DNA from 4 places in the Nocardiopsis sp. YSL2 genome. Region 4 is predicted to be linked to each of the others. Evidence: riboswitches for the same ligand, from Rfam matches in the RefSeq annotation. Region 4 holds a riboswitch; each other region holds the start of a gene.
What was found. A riboswitch is a leader RNA that binds a small molecule or an ion and turns the genes downstream of it on or off. The one in region 4 is predicted to bind thiamine pyrophosphate.

Region 1 (5,595 bases), 790 kb from region 4:
TCCTGTTCGGGTACGGGATGGTGCAGTTGGCCGCGCGGCAGGAGGCGGCGGGCGCCGACCCCCGTGCCGTCGACGCCCTGCTGCGCCGCCGCAACCTGTGGCTGCTCATCTTCGGCTTCTGGCACGCCCTGCTGCTGTGGATGGGCGACGTCCTGGGCGCCTACGGCCTGGCCGGTCTCGTGCTGTGCTGGCTGTTCTTCCGGCGTCGGGACACCACCCTGTTGGTGTGGGCCGGGGTCTTGGCGGGCCTCATGGTGCTGATGTCCGCCGCGAGTGTGCTGGCGATCGTCCTCACGCCGCCCGGCGACGGCACGGGCGGCCTCGACCTCGACTTCATGGCCGGCAGCATCGCCGAACCGTCGCTGTTCTGGGCCGCGGTGAGCCGTGTCACGATCTGGCCGATCGTCGTCCTCGGCCAGGGTCTGCTGGGCCTGGCGGTCCCGGCCGCGATCCTGCTCGGCTTCTGGGCGGCGCGCCGCCGGATCCTGGAGGAGCCGGGCCGCCATCTGCGCCTACTGCGTACCGTGGCGGTCGCCGGTCTGGCCACCGCGTGGATCGGCGGCCTGCCGCAGGCGCTGGCCCAGATCGGAGTCTGGGAGCTGCACGAGGCGCACGCCGCCATGCTGGCCATGCCGCACACGGTCACCGGTGTGGCCGGTGGTCTGGGCTACGTCGCGCTCATCGCGCTGGTCGCGCGCCGGATCCAGGAACACGACCGCGCACCCGGAGTGGTCCTGACCGCGCTGACCGCGACCGGCAAGCGCTCGCTGACCTCCTACCTCGGCCAGTCCGTGCTGTGCGCGCCGGTCCTGGCCGCCTGGGGCCTGGGGTTGGGCGCGCACCTGACCTCGTGGAGCATGGCCCTGTACGCGATCGCGGTGTGGCTGGTGACGGTGGCCGCGGCCTACGCGATGGAACGGGCCGACAGGCGGGGTCCGGCCGAGGTCCTGCTGCGCCGGCTGTCCTACCAGCGCCCCACCACGGCACCGGCGGACGCGGGGACGCCGCCCGGACCCGGTGAGGACCAAGAGCACACCAGCCGGTGACCGGCTGCCGCAAAAAGGGCGTGCCGGTGAGTGCCCGGCGGCCCCTCGTCCCTCAGGATGAGGTGTCATGGGCGACGATCACATGACAAAGCACACCATAGGGGTGACCGGGGCCACCGGAGCGCTGGGCGGTCGGGTGGCCGCCAGGATCGCGCGCCTGGGCCTTCCGCAGCGGCTCATCGTCCGCGACATCAACCGGGCGCCGGAGTACCCCGGCAGCACCGCGGCGATGGCCGCCTATGAGGACACCGCGGGCTTCGAGCGGGCGTGCCGCGGCGTGGACACGCTCTTCCTGGTCCCGGCGACCGCGTCCGAGGACCGGATCGACAAGCACCTGAGCGCGGTGGACGGCGCGGTCAAGGCCGGGGTGTCCCGGATCGTCTACCTGTCCTTCCTGAGGGCCGGCCCGGCCGCGACCTTCACCTTCGCGCGCACGCACTTCTTCACGGAGGCGCACATCCGGGCGACCGGCGTGGGGCACACGTTCCTGAGACCCGGCCTGTACCTGGACCTGCTGCCCGACTGGGTGGACGGGGAGGGTGTGATCCGCGGCCCGGCCGGTGACGGCCGGGCCGCGTGGGTGTCGCGCGACGACGTGGCGGACGTGGCCACGGCCGTGCTGGCCGACCCGGAACGGGCGGCCCTCGCCGAAGGGGCGACCTACGACGTCACCGGCCCCGAGGCCCTGACGCTCGGAGCGACCGTGGACAAGCTGAGCGCCCTGACCGGCCGCACCGTGCGCTACGTGCCCGAGACCTGGGAGGAGGCGCTGGAGTCGCGCCGCGCCGGCGGGGCGCCGGAGTGGGCCGCCGAGGGCTGGGCCTCCTCCTACGCGGCGATCGCCGCCGGAGAGATGGACGTGGTCGCGCCCACCGTGCCCAAGCTCACGGGCCACCCCGCGCAGTCCATCGAGGGGTTCCTGCGCCGCCACCCGAGCGCTCTGTCACACGTGTCCGTCTGAGCCCGTGCCACGGCCCCGGTCGGAGGACGACCGGGGCCACGAGAGCGGCGCCCACGATCACGTGGGCGACCCTGGGGGCCGGCACGCACCGGGCGCACCGGCGCGTCGGCGGGGCGCCGGACGCGCGGACCCTCTTCCGGTCCTGGGAGGGTGCGGTCCCCGCGCGGTCAGGCCGTGTTCTGGGCGTGTTCGACCAGACGGGCGCGCAGCACCGCGGCGGCGGCACGGGGGTCCTCGGCCTCGGTGATGGCGCGTACGACCACCACTCGGTCGGCCCCGGCGTCGAGCACGCTGCCGATGTTGTCGGAGTCGATCCCGCCGATGGCGAACCAGGGGCGGTCGGTGCCCAGGGCCGCGGCCCGCCGGACCAGGTCCAGTCCGGCCGCGGGGCGCCCCGGCTTGGTGGGCGTCTCCCAGACCGGGCCCACGCAGAAGTAGTCGCTGCCGGGTTCCTCGGCGGAGGCCGCCGCGGCCTCGGGGTCGTTGTTGGAGCGCCCGATGATCGGGTCGGCGCCGACGACGTCCCGCGCCATGGGGACGGGCAGGTCGCGCTGGCCCAGGTGCAGGACGTCGGCGCGGACGGCACGCGCGATGTCGGCGCGGTCGTTGACCGCGAGCAGGGCACCGTGCCGTTCGCAGGCGCCGCGCAGCACCTCCAGGGCGGCGATCTCCTGGCGGGCCTCCAGCCCCTTGTCCCGGAGCTGGATGATGTCCACCCCGCCGGCCAGGGCGGCGTCGGCGAACTCGGCGAGATCGCCGCGCTCGGTCCGGGCGTCGGTGCACAGGTACAGAAGGGATGCGTCCAGGCGCTTGCGCAGGCTGGTTCCGTGGCTGGTCCTCACACGCCCCACCCTAGAGGCTGCGGGATGGCCGCCCAAGGGCCGACGGCACCGGCGTGCCCCGGGCGCCCTCGGGCGCCCGGACGCGGGGAACCCTCCGGCCCGGGGCCGGACGGGCTCGGGTCAGAAGGCCATGCTCTGGGCGCGTCGGCGCACCTCGGTGCCGCGGTTCTCCCGCATGGCCTGGATCGGCGTGCCGGGCAGGGTCTCGTCCGGCGTGAAGAGCCAGCGCAGGGCCTCCTCCGTGGAGAACCCGGCGTCGGTCAGCAGCACCAGGGTGCCCGGCAGCCCCTTGACGAGGTCGTGGCCGTCGACGAAGTCGGCCGGGATGGAGAGCTCTCCCTGGCGGACCACGCCCATCAGGCGCTTCTCCCGGATCAGCGTCTTGATCCGGTTGGGGCTCACGCCGAGCGGCTGTGCCGCCTCCTTGAGGGTCAGCCATGTGCCGACCAGGGTGTCGATGTCGCTGTCGCTTTGTGTCACGCCTCCAATCTGCCACATCCGCGCGGGCGGGAAGCACCGTGGCGGGACCCTTCCGGATGCTCTGGCCTAGGATGGAGACAGAACCGAACATCCCGCGGGAGCCGGGTGGGACCCGGCTGAGAGGGAGGCTGAGAGCCTCCGACCGCACGAACCTGATCCGGGTCATGCCGGCGAAGGGAGTGGAACCGAGCACCATGCCCACCAACTCCGAGGAACACGGCGTCCTCGTGGTCGGAGGCGGACTCGCCGGACGGGTGACCGCCTGGCGGGCGGCCGACCGGGGCCTGCCGGTCACCGTGGTCGAACCCGACCCCGTCACCGATCCGAGCGGCGCCCGCGCCGCCTCCACCGTCGCCGCGGGAATGCTCACCCCCGCCACCGAGGCGATGTTCGGCGAGGAACCCCTGATGGAGTTCGCGATGCGCTCCGCCGGGATGTTCGCCGACTTCGTCACCGAGCTGGAGCGGGTCAGCGGGCACACGGTCGGCTACCGCGCCACCGGCACGCTCCTGGTCGCCTACGACCGCGACGACCTGGCCCTGCTGACCGACCTGCACGCCCTCCAACAGCGCCTCGGCGTGGCCGCGGAACGGCTCACCGGCCGTGAGTGCCGACGCCTGGAACCGATGCTCGCCCCGTCCGTGCGCGGCGGCGTCCTGGCCCCCGACGACCACTCCGTCGACCCGCGGCTGCTGCTGCGGGCCCTGGTGGAGGCCGGTGCGCGGACCGGCGTGGCCGAGATCCGCGCCCGGGCCGAGGAGGTCCTGCGCCCGGGTCCCGGCGGAGCCCGGTTGGGTGTGCGGCTGTCCGACGGCCGGACCCTGGCCGCCGACCAGGTGGTCCTGGCCGCGGGCTGCTGGACCGACCGGATCGCGGTCCCCGAGGCCGTCGTGCCGCCGGTCCGCCCGGTCAAGGGCCAGCTGCTGCGCATGCGCGCGCCCGGGGGCGAGCCGCCGATCGTCGGCCGCACCGTCCGGGGGCTGGTCAGGGGCTTCCCCGTCTACTTCGTCCCGCGCGCGGACGGCGAGGTGGTCGTCGGCGCCACCCAGGAGGAGCTGGGCTATGACACCTCTCTCACCGCGGGCGGCCTCTGGCAGGTGCTGCGGGACGCGCGTGAACTCGTACCCGGGGTGACCGAACTGGAGATCACCGAGACCTGTGTGGGCCTGCGGCCCGGCTCGCCCGACAACGAGCCCCTCCTGGGCCCCACGCGTGTCCCCGGCCTGCACCTGGCCGCGGGGCACTTCCGGCACGGGGTGCTGCTGACCCCCGTCACCGGCGAGGTCATGGCCCAGGTCCTGACCACCGGCACACTGCCCGACCACGCGCGCCGCTTCGCCGCCGACCGCGGACACGGCCACACCACGACCCTGGAGGAGCAGTGGAACTGATCATCAACGGCGCCCCCCGCGACGTCACCGCCGACACCACCGTGGAGTCGGTCGTGCGCGAGCTGACCGGGACCGCCGAGGGCGCCGTCCCCGGCGGCATCGCCGTGTCCCTCAACGACGAGGTGGTGCGCCGGGCCGCGTGGAGCGAGACGCCCCTGCGCGACCGCGACCGCGTCGACGTCCTGACCGCCGTCCAGGGAGGCTGAAGATGACCGAGCACATCGACGACCCGCTCGTGATCGCGGGCACCGCGTTCGGCTCCCGGCTCATCACCGGGACCGGCGGGGCGCCCTCCCTGGAGGTCCTGGAGGACGCCCTCGTCACGTCCGGCACCGAGCTCACGACCGTGGCCATGCGCCGGGTCGCCCCCGGCACGCAGGGGTCGGTCTGGGACGTCCTGAGCCGCAACAAGATCCGTCCCCTGCCCAACACCGCCGGCTGCTTCACCGCCGCCGACGCGGTGCGCACCGCCCGGCTGGGCCGGGAGGCACTGGAGACCGACTGGGTGAAGCTGGAGGTCGTGGCGGACGAGCACACGCTCCTGCCCGACCCCGTGGAGCTGTTGGACGCCGCCGAACGCCTCGTGGACGACGGTTTCACCGTCCTGCCCTACACCAACGACGACCCTGTCCTGGCCCGGCGCCTGGAGCAGATCGGCTGCGCCGCGGTGATGCCCCTGGCCGCGCCGATCGGCTCGGGCCTGGGCATCCGCAACCCGCACAACCTGGAGCTGATCGTCGAGCGGGCCGGGGTGCCCGTCATCGTGGACGCGGGGATCGGCACCGCCAGCGACGCCGCGCTGGCCATGGAGCTGGGCTGCGACGCGGTCCTGCTGGCCACCGCCGTCACCCGCGCGCAGGACCCGGCACTGATGG
Region 2 (5,595 bases), 2.5 Mb from region 4:
CAGCTGGATCTCCGGCTGTCCCAGCCGGGCCTTCTCGCCCGCCACCCGGAAGTCCGCGCACAGCGCCAGCTCGCAGCCGCCGCCCAGCGCGTACCCGCTGATCGCCGCCACGACGGGCTTGGGGATCCTGGCGACGGAGGTCAGGGCGTTCTGCAGCGCCCGGGAGTACTCCAGCATCTGCGCGTGGGTCAGCTCCGCCATCTCCTTGATGTCGGCACCGGCCACGAACGCGCGCTCACCGCCGTAGAGCATCACGGCGCGCACGGACGGGTCGGCCGCCACGCGGGTCGCCGCGACCGCGATCTCCCCCGTCACCTGGCCGTTCAGCGCGTTCAGGGCCTTGGGCCGGTCGATCCGCACGACGGCCACGGCCGGGTGGTCCGGATCGGTCTCCACCCGCACGAACTCGCCCACGAGCTTCACCTCTTCACCTTCGACGACTGTGTCCCTGGCTGTCCTACCACTCGGATCACGAGAACAGCAGCACCAGGGTGCCCAGCCGCGCGGAGCACCCGTAGGCCGCCGCGAGCAGGAGCGCCGACCCGATGATCAGCAGGGTGTCGGCCGCCCGCCAGCGGCTGCGGCGCGCGTGCGAGCGCGGCCCGGTCCCGAAGGCCCGGGCGTCCATGGCCATTGCCAACAGGGTCCCGGTCCGGATGGAGCGCACGAGCAGCGCGAACAGTCGCCCGAAGAACAGCCGCACCACCGCCACGGGGTTGGCGCCGGCCTCCAGCCCGCGCGCCCGTCTGGCCAGGGTGATGGTCCGCCACTGGTGGGCGAGCAGCGGGATGAGGCGCAGCGCCGCCAGCACGCCCATGGCCGGACGCTCGGGCAGCCGGAGCCGTTGCACGAGGCCGTCGGACATCTCCGTGGGGTCGCTGCTGACCGCCGCCAGCAGGCCGGGCAGGGCGATCGCGAGCAGCCGGACCGCCGCCCCCACCGCACCGGAGACGCCCTCCTCGCCGTAGAGGTAGTTGACAGCCCCGCTGGAGATGCCCATCAGGACGAAGGGGCCGCCCAGGACGAACAGCGTGCGCCGGTCGATCCCGCTGAACGGGACCACCAGGACGACGGCGGCCAGCACCACGCCGCCGGTCACCGCGTCCACGGCCGGGACGAGTCCCAGGGCCAGGACGAGTGCGGCGAGCAGTTTGGCCGCCGGGTTCAGGCCGGTCAGCCAGGCGCGGGCACCGCCGTGCACGGGCACGCCGACGGTCGGGGCCTCACCCGCCCCCCGCGCCTCCCCCGACACGGCTCCTGCCTCCGGTGCGTCCGGCACCCCCGGCACGCCCCGCGGCTCCGGAGCGGCCTCGGCCTCCGGCCCGGTACGCCGCCCGCTCATCGGTCCTCCTCAGTCGCGGTGGCCGCGGTCGGCACCGCGACCGTCTCGGCCCGCCCGTCGGCCACCCGCACCCGCGTGTCGGCGAACCGGCGCAGGAGCAGCTCGTCGTGCGTGGCCATCACCACGGCCCGGCCCTGGGCGCGCAGGACACCGAGCAGCTCGACGAGTTCGGTCCACGTCCGGGTGTCCTGTCCGAAGGTGGGCTCGTCCAGCACCAGGACGTCGGGGGCGCGGGTCGGCCCCGAGCTGAGCGCAGTGGCCACCGACAGCCGCCGCTTCTCCCCTCCCGAGAGCGTGTAGGGATGCACGTCGGCCAGCGCGGTCAGCCGGAGCCGCTCCAGCAGCTCGTCCACCCAGGCCGTGGTCTCGGCCTCGCCCACCCCGGCCCGCCGCGGGGCGAACCGCAGCTCGTCGCGCACGGTGGCGGTGACGAACTGGTCCTCCGCGTGCTGGAACACCGTCCCCACGTGCCGGGCGAGCCGCGCGGCGGGCCAGCGCCGTAGCGGGCGCCGGTCCGCCTCGGCCAGCGGCCCGCGCGGCAGCACGGACCCGCGGTGCGGTTTGGCGAGCCCGGCCAGCAGCGTCAGCAGGGTGGACTTGCCCGCCCCGTTGGGTCCGGTGAGCGCGGTCGCCGTCCCCGCCCGCACGTCCACGTGGACGTCGGAGAACACGCTCCGCGGTGCGGCGGAGCGAGCGCCCAGTTCGGGGGGCGTGCGCGCGGCCACTCCGACCGCCTCCAGCACGCCCCCGCCGCCCGGTGCCGGGTCCAGCCGGGGTCGCGGTTCGGCACCGGGCACCCAGACGCCCTGCCCGGCCAGCGACCGCCCGTGCTCGGCGAACACGGCATCCGGCGATCCGTCGGCGACCACGCCGCCGCCCGGTTCCACCACCACGACCCGGTCGACCAGGTCGACGACGTCGGCCACCCGGTGCTCGACCAGGACCAGCGTGGCCTCGGTCGCGGCGAGCACCCGTGCCAGCACCTCCCGCACCAGCGCGGCCCCGTCCGGGTCGAGGTTGGCGGTCGGCTCGTCCAGGAGCAGCAGCCGTGGACGCATCGCCAGCGCGCCGGCGATGACCAGGCGCTGCTTCTCACCCCCGGACAGGGCGCCGGTGGAGTGGCGCGGCCCGTAGGGAAACCCGACGTCGGCCATCGCCCGCTCCACACGCGGCCAGATCAGCGCCGGGTCCATCCCGAGGTTCTCCGCCCCGAAGGCGACGTCGTCGCCCGCCCGGGCCATCACCAGCTGGGTCTCGGGGTCCTGGCTGACCAGGCCGACGGTGCCCCGGCGGCGGTCGGCGGGTTCGCCGTCCACGCGCAGGTCGCCCTCCTGGTCGCCGCTGATGGCGCTGTCGGGGCCGGTCAGCCCGGCCAGGGAGTGCAGCAGGGTGGACTTGCCCGCGCCGGAGGCACCGAGCAGGAGCACCCGCTCCCCCGGTTCGATGACCAGGTCCACGCCCCGCAGGGCGTAGGACCCCCGGCCGGAGTGCCGCCAGCCCCATCCGGTGAACTCGACGCGCGCGCCCTGGGCCCGCTCCACGCTCAGTCCCTGGCCGACGGGAAGGGCGCCAACGCGCCCGACTTGGCCAGGGCCGTGGTGAGCAGGCGGGCGCCGACGCCCGCGATGACGGCCGCGCTGAGGATGACGATCACGCCGTAGGCGAGCTTCAGGTCGAGCGACCAGGTGACGTTGTAGGTGATGTTGTCGCGGATCGCGGGCGAGATCCCGGCGACCGCGGCGGCCAGGACGGCCACGCCCATGTTCCAGCGCCGGTAGCCGAAGGCGAGGAAGACCAGTTCGGGCAGGATCCCCTGCAGCGTGCCGTCGAGGATCACCATGACGCCCCACTGGGTGCCCAGCACCGCGGACACGGACGCGGCGGCGATGGCGGTGAGCAGGGCGGCGCCGGGCTTGCGGATGATCAGGCCGCCCAGCACGCCGGAGATCAGCCACATGCCGTAGATGACGGCCTGCCCCGGGGGGAAGAGGACGAACAGCGGTGCGGTGATCGTCCAGAGGATGCCCCAGGCCCAGAAGACCACGCCGATGCCGACGCCGATGACGGCGGCCACGACGATGTCGACGGTGCGCCAGCTGCGCAGCCGGCCCAGGATGTCCTTCCAGAAGCCCGGTGTCTCGGTCTCGGTGCTCATGAGATGTCCCTTCGTGGGGGGACGAGGGGCTCTTCCGGGGCGTGCGGCGTCCACCGCACGCACCCTGGCCAAGAGCGCCACCGCGAACATGCCGTCGGTGGCGGTTCTTACGACTTCCTTCGCTGGCATGACCCAGATCAGGTGTGTAAGGGTCTGCGGCCCTGTGCCGCACTCTCAGCGCTCGCGCGCTCCCCTGTCGGTTGATCCCAGTATGGGGCATGGACGACCGAAGAGTCGCATGTCACCCCCCACATGTGCCCCGCCGGGGCCTCACGTGCCCTCCGTGCCTCCGTCGCCGTCGCCGTCCCGGGGCTCGGGCGGCCGGGCGTCGGGGTCTCCGAAGGCCGAGGGAGACGACGGGAAGGACTCCTCGGGCAGGTCGGCCGTCGCCCCGCGCATGGTCGCCTGCCAGATCGGCCCGGGCAGCGTGCCGCCGTAGACGATCCCGTAGTAGCGGCCGCCGATCTGTACGCCCTGGAGCGGATTCTCCTCGCCGCCCCGTATGTCGCCGACGGCCACCGCAGCGGCCAGGTTGGGCGTGTACCCGGCGAACCACGCGTAGGCCGCGCTGTCGGTGGTGCCGGTCTTGCCCGCCGCCGGGCGGCCGATCCCCAGGCCGTTGGCGGTACCGCCCTTGAACGTCTGCTGGAGCAGGTGGCTGACCCCGTCGGCCACGCGCCGGTCCACGGCCCCCTCCTCACAGGTGTTGCCGACCACGATCCGCCCGGACTCGGGGTCGACGGGGTTCTCGGAGACGACCTCGACGGGCCGGGGCTCGCAGCGCGTGCCCCGGGCGGCGAAGGTGGCGTAGGCGCTGGCCACGGTCAGCGGGGAGACCTCCTGGTCGCCGAGGGTGAAGGAGCTCCACACGCCCAGTGGCTCGCCGTCGGCGCGCGCGATCCCGGTGTCCTCGGCCATCCGCGCGGTCTCGCACAGCCCCACGCGCCGCTGCAGCTGGGCGAAGTAGGTGTTGACCGACCCCTTGGTCCCGCTGATCATGTTGTGTCGGCCCTCGTCGCTCTCCCCGGCGTTGCGCACCTTCCAACCCGACATCCGCCCGCCGTCGCAGTTGCGCATTCCGCTCACGGTCAGGGACTTGGGCGCGGAGAAGCTCGTGTCGTAGCCGAGTCCGGAGTCGAGAGCCGCCGCCAGGGTGAACGCCTTGAACGTCGAACCCGCCTGGTATCCGTTCGATCCCCCGTCGGCGCGGTCCACGGCGAGGTTGATCGAGGTCGTGCCGGTGTCCTCCTCGTCGAAGCCGTAGCGCAGGTTCTGCGCCAGCGCCCGGACCTTGCCGTTACCGGGTTCCACGACCGCCTCCGCCGCGAACTTCGTGGAGTCCTCGTGGGGGACGTACCGGTCCACGGCCTCCTGGGCGGCCGTCTGCGCGTCGCGGTCCAGGGTGGTGCGGACGGTGAACCCGCCCTGCTCCAGGACGCGGGCCCGGTCCTCCTCGGTCTCACCGAGGAACTCGGAGTTCTCCAGCCACCGCATGACGTAGTCGCAGAAGAAGGGGTAGTCGCTGCTGTAGCAGCTGCCGCCGCGCTCGGTGGGTTCCAGGTCCAGCCCGGTGGCCTTGTACTCCTCGGCCTCCGCCGCGGTGAGGTGCCCGGTCTCGGCCATCCGGTCGAGCACCATGTCGCGGCGTTGGACCGCGGCCTCGGGGTTGGTCAGCGGGTCGTAGTAGGACGGCCCGCGCACGAGGCCGACCAGCAGCGCGGCCTGGGCCGGGCCGAGCTCGTCGGCGGGGACGGAGAAGTAGCGCCGGGCGGCGATCTCGATGCCGTGCGCGCCCGAGCCGAAGTAGGAGAGGTTGAGATAGCCCTCCATGATCTCGTCCTTGGTCATGCGCTCCTCGATGCCCATGGTGTGGCGCAGCTCCACGAGCTTGCGCGCCACGGTCCGCTCGTTGGCGCGGGCCAGCTCCTCCTCGGTGTCGGCGCCTTCGATGAGGAGGTTCTTCACGTACTGCTGGGTGATGGTGGACCCGCCCTGGAGGTCGCCCTGGGCCGTGCGCACCAGCGCTCGCAGGACGCCGCGCAGATCCAGTCCGTTGTGCTCGTAGAAGCGCTCGTCCTCGATCGCCATGAGCGCCGCC
Region 3 (5,595 bases), 2.9 Mb from region 4:
TCGAGGCCGCGTTGAAGGCGCATCCGGCCGTGGAGGACGCGATCGTGGTGCCCGCCCCCGACGAGCACCTCGGCCAGCGCGTGACGGCGCTGGTCTCCGTGGCCGCGGGCGCACGCCTGGTCGAGACCGAGCTGCGCGCGCACTGCCGGGTGCGCCTGGCCGGGTTCAAGGTGCCGCGGACGGTGCACTTCGTCGACCGGGTCCGGCGCACGGCGGTCGGCAAGCAGGACTACCGCTGGGCGGCGTCGGTCGCGCAGAGCGGCGAGAACACCACGCCGAGTTTCGGACGCTGAACACCAGCCGCATCACCTACCCGAAACCCCGCGGATCCCACGCAGCGCGCACCTCCGCCACCCCGCTCCCCCGCTACACTGGCCGGACCCGGCCCGGCCCAGGGACCTCGCAGGTCCCTCCCCCAGCACGCCCCGGGCGGCACACACCCAGCGGCGGTCGGCGCAGCGCCCCTACACGAACGCGCCCCGCCCCCGCACCCCCGACCGGCCCGTGTCCCACGGGTGGGTACGGTGACCACACAGGACGGAGGACGGCGCCCCTCCCGGGCCTGCCCCGGGCCGGCGCCCTACAACTCAGATGGCCAAGTCAGCAGGCTCCTTCATCTTCAACGCGGTGCGCGGCGGGGCCGTCGGCACCTCCGAGGCGCTGCCCGGCATCAGCGGCGGCACGGTCGCGCTCATCGTCGGCCTCTACGACCAGCTCATCGGCGGCGCCGGCCACATGGTCAGCGGCATCAAGCGGTACGTGACCGACGTGCCGCGCGGCCGCGGCAGGGAACGCGCGAACGAGCAGTTCCGGATGGTGGACTGGAGTGTCCTGGTCCCCGCGCTGATCGGCATGGTGATCGCGCTCGGCCTGGCCGCCGTCCTGCTCTCCCCGCTGGTGGAGGTGTACGCCCAGTACGCCTACGCCCTCTTCTTCGGCCTCGTCCTGGCCTGCCTGTGGATTCCCTACACCGGCGCGGGCAAGAAGTGGCGTGCCTGGCACTACCTGGTGGCGCTGGCCGTCGCCGTGGTCGCCTTCCTCCTGACCGGCATGCCGGGCGCGAGTCTGCCCCCCAACCCGGTGTTCGCCTTCCTCGGCGGCGCCGTCGCCATCTGCGCGCTGGTCCTGCCGGGCCTGTCCGGTTCGTTCATCCTGCTCACGCTCGGGCTGTACGAGCCCACGATGCAGGCGGTACGGGACATGGACGTGGCCTACCTCGGCGTCATGGCGCTGGGCATGATCACCGGCCTGGCCCTGTTCGTCAAGCTCCTGCAGTACCTGCTGGAGAACTTCCACCACCTCACCCTGGTGGTGCTCACCGGCCTGATGGCGGGCTCGCTGCGCGCCCTGTGGCCGTGGCAGGACCACGACCGCAACCCGCTGCCCATCACCGACGTGCCCGTGACCGTGGCCTTCGCGGTGGGCGGCTTCCTCGTGGTCACCGCGGCGATCGTCTACGAGCACCGCAAGAAGGCCCAGTCGGACGCCGGCCACGGAGCGGCCCCCACGCGCGTCCACTAGGGCGAGTTCCGTGGATGGCGCCCGTCGCGAGCGGCGCATCCAGTGGTGCTCTCACCAGGCCGAAGAGGGAGCTCCCCTCCTGCGCGGGCTTCGCCGTCGTCGCACGGCGGGGGCCCGGGTGGTTCCCCTGTCGACTGATGAGAACGCGGTGAGAGTGCCGCCGGGGCGACGCGCAGCAGGGCGGGCAACCGCCGGACATGCCCTAGGCTCGGTGGCGACTGACGCGGGGTGCCGGGAACAGTCCTCCCGGCTGAGAGCACACCCGTCGAACCTGCCCTAGGTCGTGCTAGCGAAGGAACGTCATGAGCGCGTACAACGTGTTGTCCGTGGCCGGAAGCGACCCGAGCGGCGGCGCAGGGATCCAGGCCGACCTCAAGGCCTTCTCCGCCCACGGGGTGTTCGGGATGACCGTGGTCACCGCCCTGACCGCCCAGTCCACCCGCGGCGTCACCGGCGTCCACGGCGTCCCGGCCGGTTTCGTCACCCGGCAGGCGGACACCCTGCTGGCCGACGCCACCGTGCACGCGGTCAAGATCGGGATGCTGGGCACGGCCGAGGTCACCGGAGCCGTGGCCGAGGCGATCGACCGCCACCGGCTGGTCAACGTCGTCCTGGACCCGGTGATGGTCGCCAAGAGCGGCGACCGCCTGCTGGAGGGGACGGCGATCGAGGCCCTGCGCTCCCTGCTGTTGCCGCGCGCGGACCTGCTCACGCCGAACCTTCCCGAGGCGGCCGACCTGTTGGGCGTGTCGGAGGCCGTCAGCCTCAAGGAGATGCGCGACCAGGCCGAGCGGCTGCTGGAGCTCGGTCCGCGCCGGGTCCTGCTCAAGGGCGGCCACCTGGCGGGCGACGAGAGCGTCGACGTACTGGTCTCCCGTGACGAGGAGCCGCTGGAGTTGCGGGCGCCGCGGGTGGACACCCGCAACTCGCACGGCACGGGATGCACCCTGTCGTCGTCGATCGCGGCTCTGCTGCCCCAGCGCCCGGACACCGCCTCCGCCGTCCGCGACGCCAAGGCCTACCTGACCGAGGCGCTGCGCCGGTCGGACGAGATCGACGCCGGCGGCGGTCAGGGCCCCGTGCACCATTTCCACCCCTGGTGGTAGCGGACGGGTCGTCCGCACAGCACGGAGGGGGACCGCACGGCGTGCGGTCCCCCTCGTCGTCCCGGGCCGACCCCGGGCCGTGGCGCGCTACCCGCGCACGTCGTCCATGACGGCGTCGGGGTTCTTCCAGTCGGGGAACGCGAAGAACTTCCGGGTCTCCGCGACGATGATCGGCGACAGCAGCAGCAGCCCGATGAGGTTGGGCAGCGCCATGAGACCGTTGGCGATGTCGCTGAACAGCCACACGTTGCTCAGGTCGGCGACCGCACCCACGAAGATGACCGCGATGAACACCAGGCGGTACGGGGTCACGAAGCCCCGGCCGGCCAGGAACTCGATGCACCGCTCACCGTAGTAGGCCCAGCCGAGCAGCGTGGTGAACGCGAACACCGCCACGGCGATCGCCACCACGTAGGCGCCGACCGGGGCCAGCCCCGGGCTGACCGACCTCAGGCCCTCGGTGAGGGCCTGCGTGGTCAGCAGCGAGCCGTCCTCGGGGTTCTCCGCCCGCCACACACCGGTCGTGATGATGACCATGCACGTCATCGTCACGACGATGATGGTGTCGATGAAGGTCTGGGTCATGGAGACCATGGCCTGGCGGACCGGCTGCGTGGTCTTGGCGGCCGCGGCGGCGATGGCCCCGGTGCCCAGACCCGACTCGTTGGAGAAGATGCCGCGGGCGAAGCCGTACTGGATGGCCATCAGCACACCCGCGCCCGCGAAACCGCCCGCGGGAGCGGTACCGGTGAAGGCGGTGGTGACCACGAGCTGGAGCGCGGGCAGGATCTGCGCCCAGTTGGCGGCCAGCACCACCAGGCAGATGGCCACGTAGGCGATGATCATCAGCGGCACGAGCGCGGAGGCGACCCGGCCGATGCTCTTGATGCCGCCGAGGATGACCGCACCGGCCAGAACCATGAGGATGAGGCCGATCACCCAGGTCGGAGCCGGTGTGACGCTCGACATCTGCTGGGCGACCGTGTTGGCCTGCGTCCCGTTGCCGATACCGAAGGCCGCGATGGCGCCGAAGACGGCGAAGGCCACCCCCAGAGTGGTGCCCAGACCGCCGGGCAGACCGTACTTGAGGTAGTACATCGGTCCGCCGCTCTGCTCACCCTTGGAGTCGGTGCGGCGGAACTTCACCCCCAGCAGGGCCTCGCTGTACTTCGTCGCCATGCCGAAGAAGCCGACGACCCACATCCAGAACAGGGCGCCGGGGCCGCCGAGGCCGATGGCCAGCGCGGCGCCGGCGATGTTGCCGACGCCGACCGTGGCGGCGAGCGCTGTGCTCAGTGCCTGGTAGTGGGAGATGTCGCCCTCGACCGAGGGGTCCTCCTTGCGCCGGACCAGCGCGAGCCACAGCGCGTGCGGCAGCTTGAAGAGCTGGAGCAGTTTGAGCCGGATGGTGAGGAACACGCCGACAAAGAGCAGCAGCGGGATGAGGACGAAGGGCCCCCACACGATGCTGCTGACGATGCCGGCCATCTCAAGGAGTTGATCCATGGGGGATCTCCCTATCACGATCAGGGGCCGGGGGTTGGTCGTGTACCCGCGGTCGGCGGAACAGCGTCCCTCCCAGGAGAACGGGCCCGCGGGCCGCGGGCACACTCAGGGTGCTGTCAGATTTGCAGTGAATCGTCACGGACACGTCACGTTCGCCCGACGCAAGCGTTGCGGGTCGGGTGCTCACGCGTCCTGCGAACCGTCGCCCTGGGCCAGGGCGAGCCGGCTGAGCACGGCGGCCGCGGCCTCGGGGTCCGCGCCCTGGCCCACCGCCACGCCGAGCAGGTAGGTGGTCAGGGGCGCGGCCGGTCGCGCGACGGAGTGGGCGGCGTCTCTGGCCAGGTCGAGCACCCGGTCCACATCGGCTCTGCCCAGCGGTTCCGTCCCCACCAGGTCCAGCTCCGCGCGCACGGCTTCGGCCCATTCCACGAGGGTCACCACAGGACTCCTTAGAGCAATTCATTCGTCACAGAAGGCGATCATAGTCACCGCCGGGCCACTCGGCGGCCACCCGTCCGCACCGGCCGGGTCACCGCGCGCTCCGCGAACCCACGCCTGGCCTTCGGGAACGGTTCTCTCGGGGCCTGACCGGGGTTCACCCCCCGAGCCTAGCGTCGAAGGCAGCCATCCCCCGGCGTTGGGAGCAGCCAGAATGTCCCCCACAGCAACCGACCGCACCGACCGGAGACCGTCCTCGCCTCCCCTGCGCGTGGCGATCGTGACCGAGTCCTTCCTCCCGCAGGTCAACGGGGTGACCAACTCCGTGTGCCGGGTCGCCGACCTCCTCGCGGCCCGGGGCCACCAGGCGCTCGTGCTCGCCCCCGGGCACGGCCCCACCTCCTACGCGGGCTTCCCCGTGGTCCGGATGCCCGCCCTGCCGCTGCCCTTCTACCGTGAATTCCCCGTGGGTCTCCCGGCGCGTCGCACGATGACCGCCGCCATCCGCGCGTTCGCCCCGGACGTGCTGCACCTGGCCTCCCCCGCCCTGCTCGGCCTGGCCGCGGTGGACACCGCGCGCCGCTGGGCGCTGCCGACGGTGGCCGTGTTCCAGACCGACCTGCCGGGTTTCGCGAGCCGTTACGGCCTGCCCGGGTCCGAGGCCCTGTGGTCGCTGATGCGCCGTACGCACGCGGCCGTGGACCGGACGCTGGTGCCCTCGTCGGCGAGCATGGAGGCCCTGTCGGCGCACGGCTTCCCCCGCCTGGACGTGTGGCGGCGCGGGGTGGACACCGTCCGCTTCTCGCCCGAGCACCGCAGCGAGGACCTGCGCCGCCGCCTGGCGCCCGACGGCGAGGTGATCGTGGGCTACGTGGGACGGCTCGCCAAGGACAAGCGGGTGGACATGCTGGCGCACCTGGCCAGGCTCCGCGGGATCCGGCTGGTCGTCGTGGGCGACGGCCCCGAACGGTCGCGCCTGCGGCGCCTGCTTCCGGACGCGGTCTTCACCGGGCAGCGCACCGGG
Region 4 (5,595 bases):
CACCGTCGAGGGCGGGGACACCGTGCGCGAGGGCTGGCTCGACGGCAGTGGCCGCGTCGACTTCGCGTCCCTGACCACCGACACCCTGCGCGTCACCTTCGAGCGGCCCGAGGGCCAGGCGCTGGAGATCGGCTCCATCGGCCTGCCCGGCGTCGACCCGGTCGAACCGGCGCCCGAGGGCGACGCCGCCACCGCGTGCGGGCTGGGCCCGACCCTGCGGGTCAACGACCAGCGGGTGGAGACGCGCATCAGCGGTGGCACGCTCGCCGACCAGCTCACCGGACTGCCGCTGCGCTACGAGTCCTGCACCGACCTCGACCTGGTCGGGGGCACCAACCGCCTCGAGGTCGACCCGGGCAACCGCTACGAGGTCCGCTCGGCCGTGGTGGACTCCGCCGACGCTCTGGCCGACCGCTCCGAGGTCACCATGGCCGGGGTGGAGAGGACGCACGGCTGGGGCCCCAGCGGGCGCAGCTTCGACGTGGCCGTCGACGAGGACAGCCTGCTCGTGGTCAACGAGAACTTCAACGAGGGATGGACGGCCCGGCTGGAGGGGTCCGGCGGGCCACTGGAACCGGTCCGGCTGGAGGGCTGGAAGCAGGCGTGGGTCCTGCCCGCGGGCAGCGCGGGCACCGTCACGCTGGAGTACACGCCCGACAACGCCTACCACGCGGCCCTGCTGGTCGGCTTCCTGCTGGCCGCGCTACTCGTCATCGTGGCCCTGTGGCCCCGGGGCCGACGTGCGCGCGCGTCGGCGCCGCGCGGGCAGCGCGCCCTGCCCGCCGCCGAGCCCGGCTGGCTCGGCCGCTGGGCCGTCCTGCCCCTCGGCCTGGCCTACGGAGTGTGGGTGGCCGGTTGGGCCGGTGCCGCCCTGGTCGGCGTCATCCTGCTGTGCATGTGGTGGCTGGGGCGCCAGGCCCCCAAGGGGCTGCGGCACGCCAAACCCGGGCGCCCGTCCATGGGCGGCCGGCTGCTGCCCCACCTGGCGGGGCCGTGGACGGTGACGGCGGCCCTGGCGCTGGCCGGACTGGCGATGGGCGCCGGGACCTACCTGGCCCTGTACATGCCCTTCCACGACGTCTCCCAGGTGTTCGGCGGCCCGCTGCGCGGCTGGGTGCCCCAGGCTCTGTGCCTGCCCGCGCTGGCGCGGCTGGTGCTGGCCCTGGGCCAGCGCGGCCTCGACGAGGACGCCGACGACGACCCGCCCGGCGTGCGCGCCGGGGCCCGGACCGGTCCCGCCTCGGGCGCGGCGACCGGTGGGGGCGCGGTGTCCGGCACCGCTCGCGACGTGCCCGCCGACACGGGCGCGGAGCCCCGGGACCCGGCCGGGCCCGAGCCCGACGACGCGGTCCCGGCCGACGACCGCGTAGCCGACGGCACGGTCACCGCGGACGGCCACGCGGGTGGGGGCCGTGCCACCGGCGGGTCCACGGCGCCCGACACCGAGGAGGCCCGGACATGACCGCCGACACCGGGAGCCAGGTCGGTCCCCTCACCCCGGCGCGGCGGCCGCTGCCCAGGGGCACGCTCGTCGTGGCCGCCGGGGCGTTCCTGCTGACCCTGGCCGCGCTGCTGCCGCTGTACGTCTACGACCGCGTCGCCCCCATCCCCGCCTCCGCCGAGTTCACGGTGGCCATGACCGACGAAAAGGCCGGCTACCTGGACACCTCCCGGTGGGCCTGGGTCGAGGGCGTCGAGATGCGGCGCGTGACCAGGGTGGACGCCACCGCGCACGGGCGCGACTGGTCGGCGTGGGAGATGGTGGTGGACACCTCGCTGCCGGACCGCATGATCGACCACTCCAGTCGGCGCGTCATCGTCGACCGGGAGACGGGGCGCGCCGTGAACTGCTGCGGGGAGCACGTCAACGGGGACCGCGCCGTCCGGCAGGCGGGCCTGGTGTACTTCTGGCCCGCGGGCGCGCCCGCGGGCGACTACCCCTACTACGACGCCGAGGTGCGTTCCGCCCCGCCCCTGGAGTTCGACGACTGGGACGAGGTCGCCGGGCTCCGGGTGGGCCGGTACACCCAGTCGGTGGACGCCACCCAGGTCCCCGACTCGGCACGCCCGGTACCCGCCGCGCTGTTCGCCGCCGGTGCCGAGGGCACCGTGACCGCCACCCGGTGGCTGGAGGTCACGCGCACGTTCTGGGTGGAGCCCGTCACGGGCATCGTCGTCCACGCCGCGGAGCAGCGGGAGGAGAGCCTGCGCCCGCGCGACGGCCGCGGGGAGGTCCCGCTGCTGCGCGCCGAACTCGTCCTGGAGGAGCCGCAGGTCGCCGCCAACGCCGAACAGGCCCGCGTGCGGTCGGTCCTGCTCCGGGCGCTGGACTCGTGGGCGCCCGCGGTCCTGGGGCCGCTGGGCGCAGCGGCCGTCCTGGTCGGGCTGGTCCGCGCCTGGCGGGCCCGGGACACCGGCTCCCCGTCCGGGGCCGACACCCCGGAGCCGACCGGGTCCGGGGCCGCGCGGGAGCACGGGAGGGCCGACCCCGCCGGCGGCGGTGACGGCCCGGCGGAGCCCCGCGAGGATGTCGGGGCTGAGCCGTAGGATCACACCCATGTGCGGTCGCTATGCCCAGTCCCGGAACCAGCACGAGCTCCAGCTCGCGTTCGACCTGCCCGAGGAGGCCCTGCCCGAGGATCCCGATCCCCGGGCCTGGCCGCCACTGGAGGAGCTGCCGCCGGACTACAACATCTCGCCCGGCCGACCCGTGTACGCGGTGCTCGGTCCACCGCCCCGCGGCACCGGCCCGGCCGAGCCCGGACCGGCCTCCCTGCACACCATGCGCTGGGGCCTGGTCCCCTCCTGGGCCAAGGACCGCAACATCGGCTACCGGATGATCAACGCGCGCAGCGAGACCATCGCCGACAAGCCCGCCTTCCGTACCGCCTTCCGCCGCCGCCGCTGCCTGCTGCCCGCCGACGCCTACTACGAGTGGCAGCTGGTCGGCAAGGACGGCCGGGTGGAGGCCAGCACCTCACCCGTCACCGACCCCCACCACAAGAAGCGCAAGGCCAGGGCGGCCAAGAAGCCCTACGCCATCCACTACCCGGACGGCGCGCCCCTGGCCATGGCCGGGATCTTCGAGCGGTGGCGCGACCCCGAAGCCGACGAGAACGACCCCGCCGCCTGGCTCTGGAGCTGCGCGGTCGTCACCACCGACGCCGCGCCCGCCCTCGCCCACATCCACGAGCGCATGCCCGTCATCCTGCCCTCGGCCACCTGGTCGACCTGGCTGGACCCGCGGGCGGAGCCGGACGACCTCCTCCACGTGCTCGCGCAGACCCCGGCCGAGGCCTTCGACGTGGACGAGGTCTCCACCGACGTCAACACCATCAAGAACAACACCCCCGACCTGCTCACCCCCGTCGCCGGGACCGCCGGACCGGAGCCGGACACACTTTTCTGACCCCCGGGCCCCTGGACAGGTCCCGGTGGGAGGCGGATATGGTGTGCGAGGCCACAGGGCCGGGCGCACCCACGGGGCGCCACCGCACGCGTGACGTGCCATATGTGAATAAGCAACGCGGGAGCTCGCACCATGGCGGGCTGAGAGGGCGGCTCAAGGGCGTCGCCGACCGCAGAACCTGTTCGGGTAATTCCGACGTAGGGAGGCATGCCATGACGGCTGTTGACGGCCGCGACACCGGTTCCACCACCGACGTGCACCAGGTGACCACCGGTCCCATCATGGGATCGACCAAGGTCCACCGGGAGATCGACACCCCCGAGGGGCTCACGCTCCGCGTTCCGCAGCGGCGGGTGGAACTCAGCAACGGCAGCCACTTCGACCTGTACGACACCTCAGGCCCGTACACCGACGACTCCGCGCTCATCGACGTCCACGCAGGGCTGCCCAGGACCCGCCAGGCCTGGATCGAGTCCAGGGAACCCGTCAACGGGGCGGTCACCCAGCTGGCCCACGCCAAGGCCGGGACCATCACCCCCGAGATGCGCTTCGTGGCCGCCCGCGAGGGCATGGACCCCGAGTACGTCCGCCAGGAGGTGGCCCTGGGCCGGGCGGTGATCCCGGTCAACCGCTGCCACCCCGAGTCCGAGCCGACCATCATCGGCAAGAACTTCCTGGTCAAGATCAACGCCAACATCGGCAACTCGGCGGTGACCTCCTCCGTCCCCGAGGAGGTCGAGAAGATGGTGTGGGCGACCCGCTGGGGCGCCGACACCGTGATGGACCTGTCCACCGGCAAGCGCATCCACGAGACCCGCGAGCGCATCATCCGCAACTCGCCGGTCCCCATCGGCACGGTTCCGATCTACCAGGCGCTGGAGAAGGTCAACGGCGACCCCACCGCTCTGAGCTGGGAGGTCTACCGCGAGACCATCATCGAGCAGGCCGAGCAGGGCGTCGACTACATGACCGTCCACGCGGGCGTGCTGCTGCGCTACGTGCCGCTCGCGGCCCGGCGCGTCACCGGCATCGTCTCGCGCGGCGGCTCGATCATGGCCGCGTGGTGCCTGGCCCACCACAGGGAGAGCTTCCTCTACACGCACTACGAGGAACTCTGCGAGATCTTCCGCGAGTACGACATCACCTTCTCCCTCGGTGACGGCCTGCGCCCCGGCTCCATCGCCGACGCCAACGACGAGGCGCAGTTCGCCGAGCTGCGCACGCTCGGCGAGCTCACGCACATCGCCCGCGCGCACGACGTGCAGGTGATGATCGAGGGGCCGGGCCACGTGCCGATGAACAAGATCGCCGAGAACGTGCGCCTGGAGGAGGAGCTGTGCGGTGAGGCGCCGTTCTACACGCTCGGCCCCCTGGCCACGGACGTCGCGCCCGGCTACGACCACATCACCTCCGCCATCGGTGCCGCGCAGATCGGCTGGCTGGGCACCGCGATGCTCTGCTACGTCACTCCCAAGGAGCACCTGGGCCTGCCCAACCGCGACGACGTCAAGACCGGCGTCATCACCTACAAGCTCGCCGCGCACGCCGCCGACATCGCCAAGGGCCACCCCAAGGCGCAGGAGTGGGACGACGAGCTGTCCAAGGCGCGGTTCGAGTTCCGCTGGCAGGACCAGTTCCACCTCGCCCTCGACCCCGAGACGGCCCAGGCCTTCCACGACGAGACCCTGCCCGCCGAGCCGGCCAAGACCGCGCACTTCTGCTCCATGTGCGGGCCGAAGTTCTGTTCCATGAAGATCTCCCAGGACGTGCGCAAGTACGCCGAGGAGAACGGACTGGACACCGTCGCCGCGATCGAGAAGGGCATGGCGGACAAGTCCGAGGAGTTCGCCGAGCACGGCAACCGGGTGTACCTGCCCCTGGCCGACTGAGGCCCGGGCGCCTGCCGCCGCCCGGTGCGGGCGGCGGCAGGTCCGGGACCGGCCGGATTCGGCCCGGCCCCGGACCGGGGTCAGCCGAGGTCGGCGAGGAAGCGCAGCTGGGCGCGCATCTGCTCGCCGCCGCCGCCCTCGTGGCCGTTCCAGGGCCACACGGTGATGTCCTTGGGGCCCGCCCAGTGGTTGTGGGCGGCGAACACGGTGGAGGGCGGGCACACCTCGTCCATCAGGGCCACCGAGTACAGCGCGGGCACCCGCCCGCGCGCGGCCAGGTTCATCCCGTCGAAGTAG

Region 1: it holds a riboswitch for thiamine pyrophosphate, as region 4 does, so the genes downstream of both, thiO (glycine oxidase ThiO) here and thiC (phosphomethylpyrimidine synthase ThiC) in region 4, are expected to answer to the same signal.
Region 2: it holds a riboswitch for thiamine pyrophosphate, as region 4 does, so the genes downstream of both, M1P99_RS17200 (ECF transporter S component) here and thiC (phosphomethylpyrimidine synthase ThiC) in region 4, are expected to answer to the same signal.
Region 3: it holds a riboswitch for thiamine pyrophosphate, as region 4 does, so the genes downstream of both, thiD (bifunctional hydroxymethylpyrimidine kinase/phosphomethylpyrimidine kinase) here and thiC (phosphomethylpyrimidine synthase ThiC) in region 4, are expected to answer to the same signal.

Annotation. Positions count from the first base shown of each region.
Region 1 covers NZ_JAMOAO010000001.1:561,188-566,782, forward strand. The annotation lists gene M1P99_RS02425 (DUF418 domain-containing protein) at 1-1,046, shown strand, start outside; gene M1P99_RS02430 (SDR family oxidoreductase) at 1,114-2,007, shown strand; gene thiE (thiamine phosphate synthase) at 2,175-2,849, opposite strand; gene M1P99_RS02440 (Rv2175c family DNA-binding protein) at 2,970-3,347, opposite strand; TPP riboswitch at 3,414-3,526, shown strand; gene thiO (glycine oxidase ThiO) at 3,524-4,720, shown strand; gene thiS (sulfur carrier protein ThiS) at 4,711-4,926, shown strand; gene M1P99_RS02455 (thiazole synthase) at 4,929-5,595, shown strand, end outside.
Region 2 covers NZ_JAMOAO010000001.1:3,870,828-3,876,422, reverse strand. The annotation lists gene M1P99_RS17215 (enoyl-CoA hydratase/isomerase family protein) at 1-423, opposite strand, end outside; gene M1P99_RS17210 (energy-coupling factor transporter transmembrane protein EcfT) at 470-1,342, opposite strand; gene M1P99_RS17205 (ABC transporter ATP-binding protein) at 1,339-2,889, opposite strand; gene M1P99_RS17200 (ECF transporter S component) at 2,886-3,497, opposite strand; TPP riboswitch at 3,595-3,702, opposite strand; gene M1P99_RS17195 (transglycosylase domain-containing protein) at 3,768-5,595, opposite strand, start outside.
Region 3 covers NZ_JAMOAO010000001.1:4,292,143-4,297,737, reverse strand. The annotation lists gene M1P99_RS18995 (acyl-CoA synthetase) at 1-293, shown strand, start outside; gene M1P99_RS18990 (DUF368 domain-containing protein) at 592-1,521, shown strand; TPP riboswitch at 1,736-1,836, shown strand; gene thiD (bifunctional hydroxymethylpyrimidine kinase/phosphomethylpyrimidine kinase) at 1,824-2,627, shown strand; gene M1P99_RS18980 (sodium:alanine symporter family protein) at 2,715-4,133, opposite strand; gene M1P99_RS18975 (DUF6457 domain-containing protein) at 4,317-4,571, opposite strand; gene M1P99_RS18970 (glycosyltransferase family 1 protein) at 4,786-5,595, shown strand, end outside.
Region 4 covers NZ_JAMOAO010000001.1:1,349,827-1,355,421, reverse strand. The annotation lists gene M1P99_RS05830 (alpha-(1->3)-arabinofuranosyltransferase) at 1-1,462, shown strand, start outside; gene M1P99_RS05825 (DUF3068 domain-containing protein) at 1,459-2,547, shown strand; gene M1P99_RS05820 (SOS response-associated peptidase) at 2,558-3,409, shown strand; TPP riboswitch at 3,517-3,628, shown strand; gene thiC (phosphomethylpyrimidine synthase ThiC) at 3,622-5,298, shown strand; gene M1P99_RS05810 (acetylxylan esterase) at 5,379-5,595, opposite strand, start outside.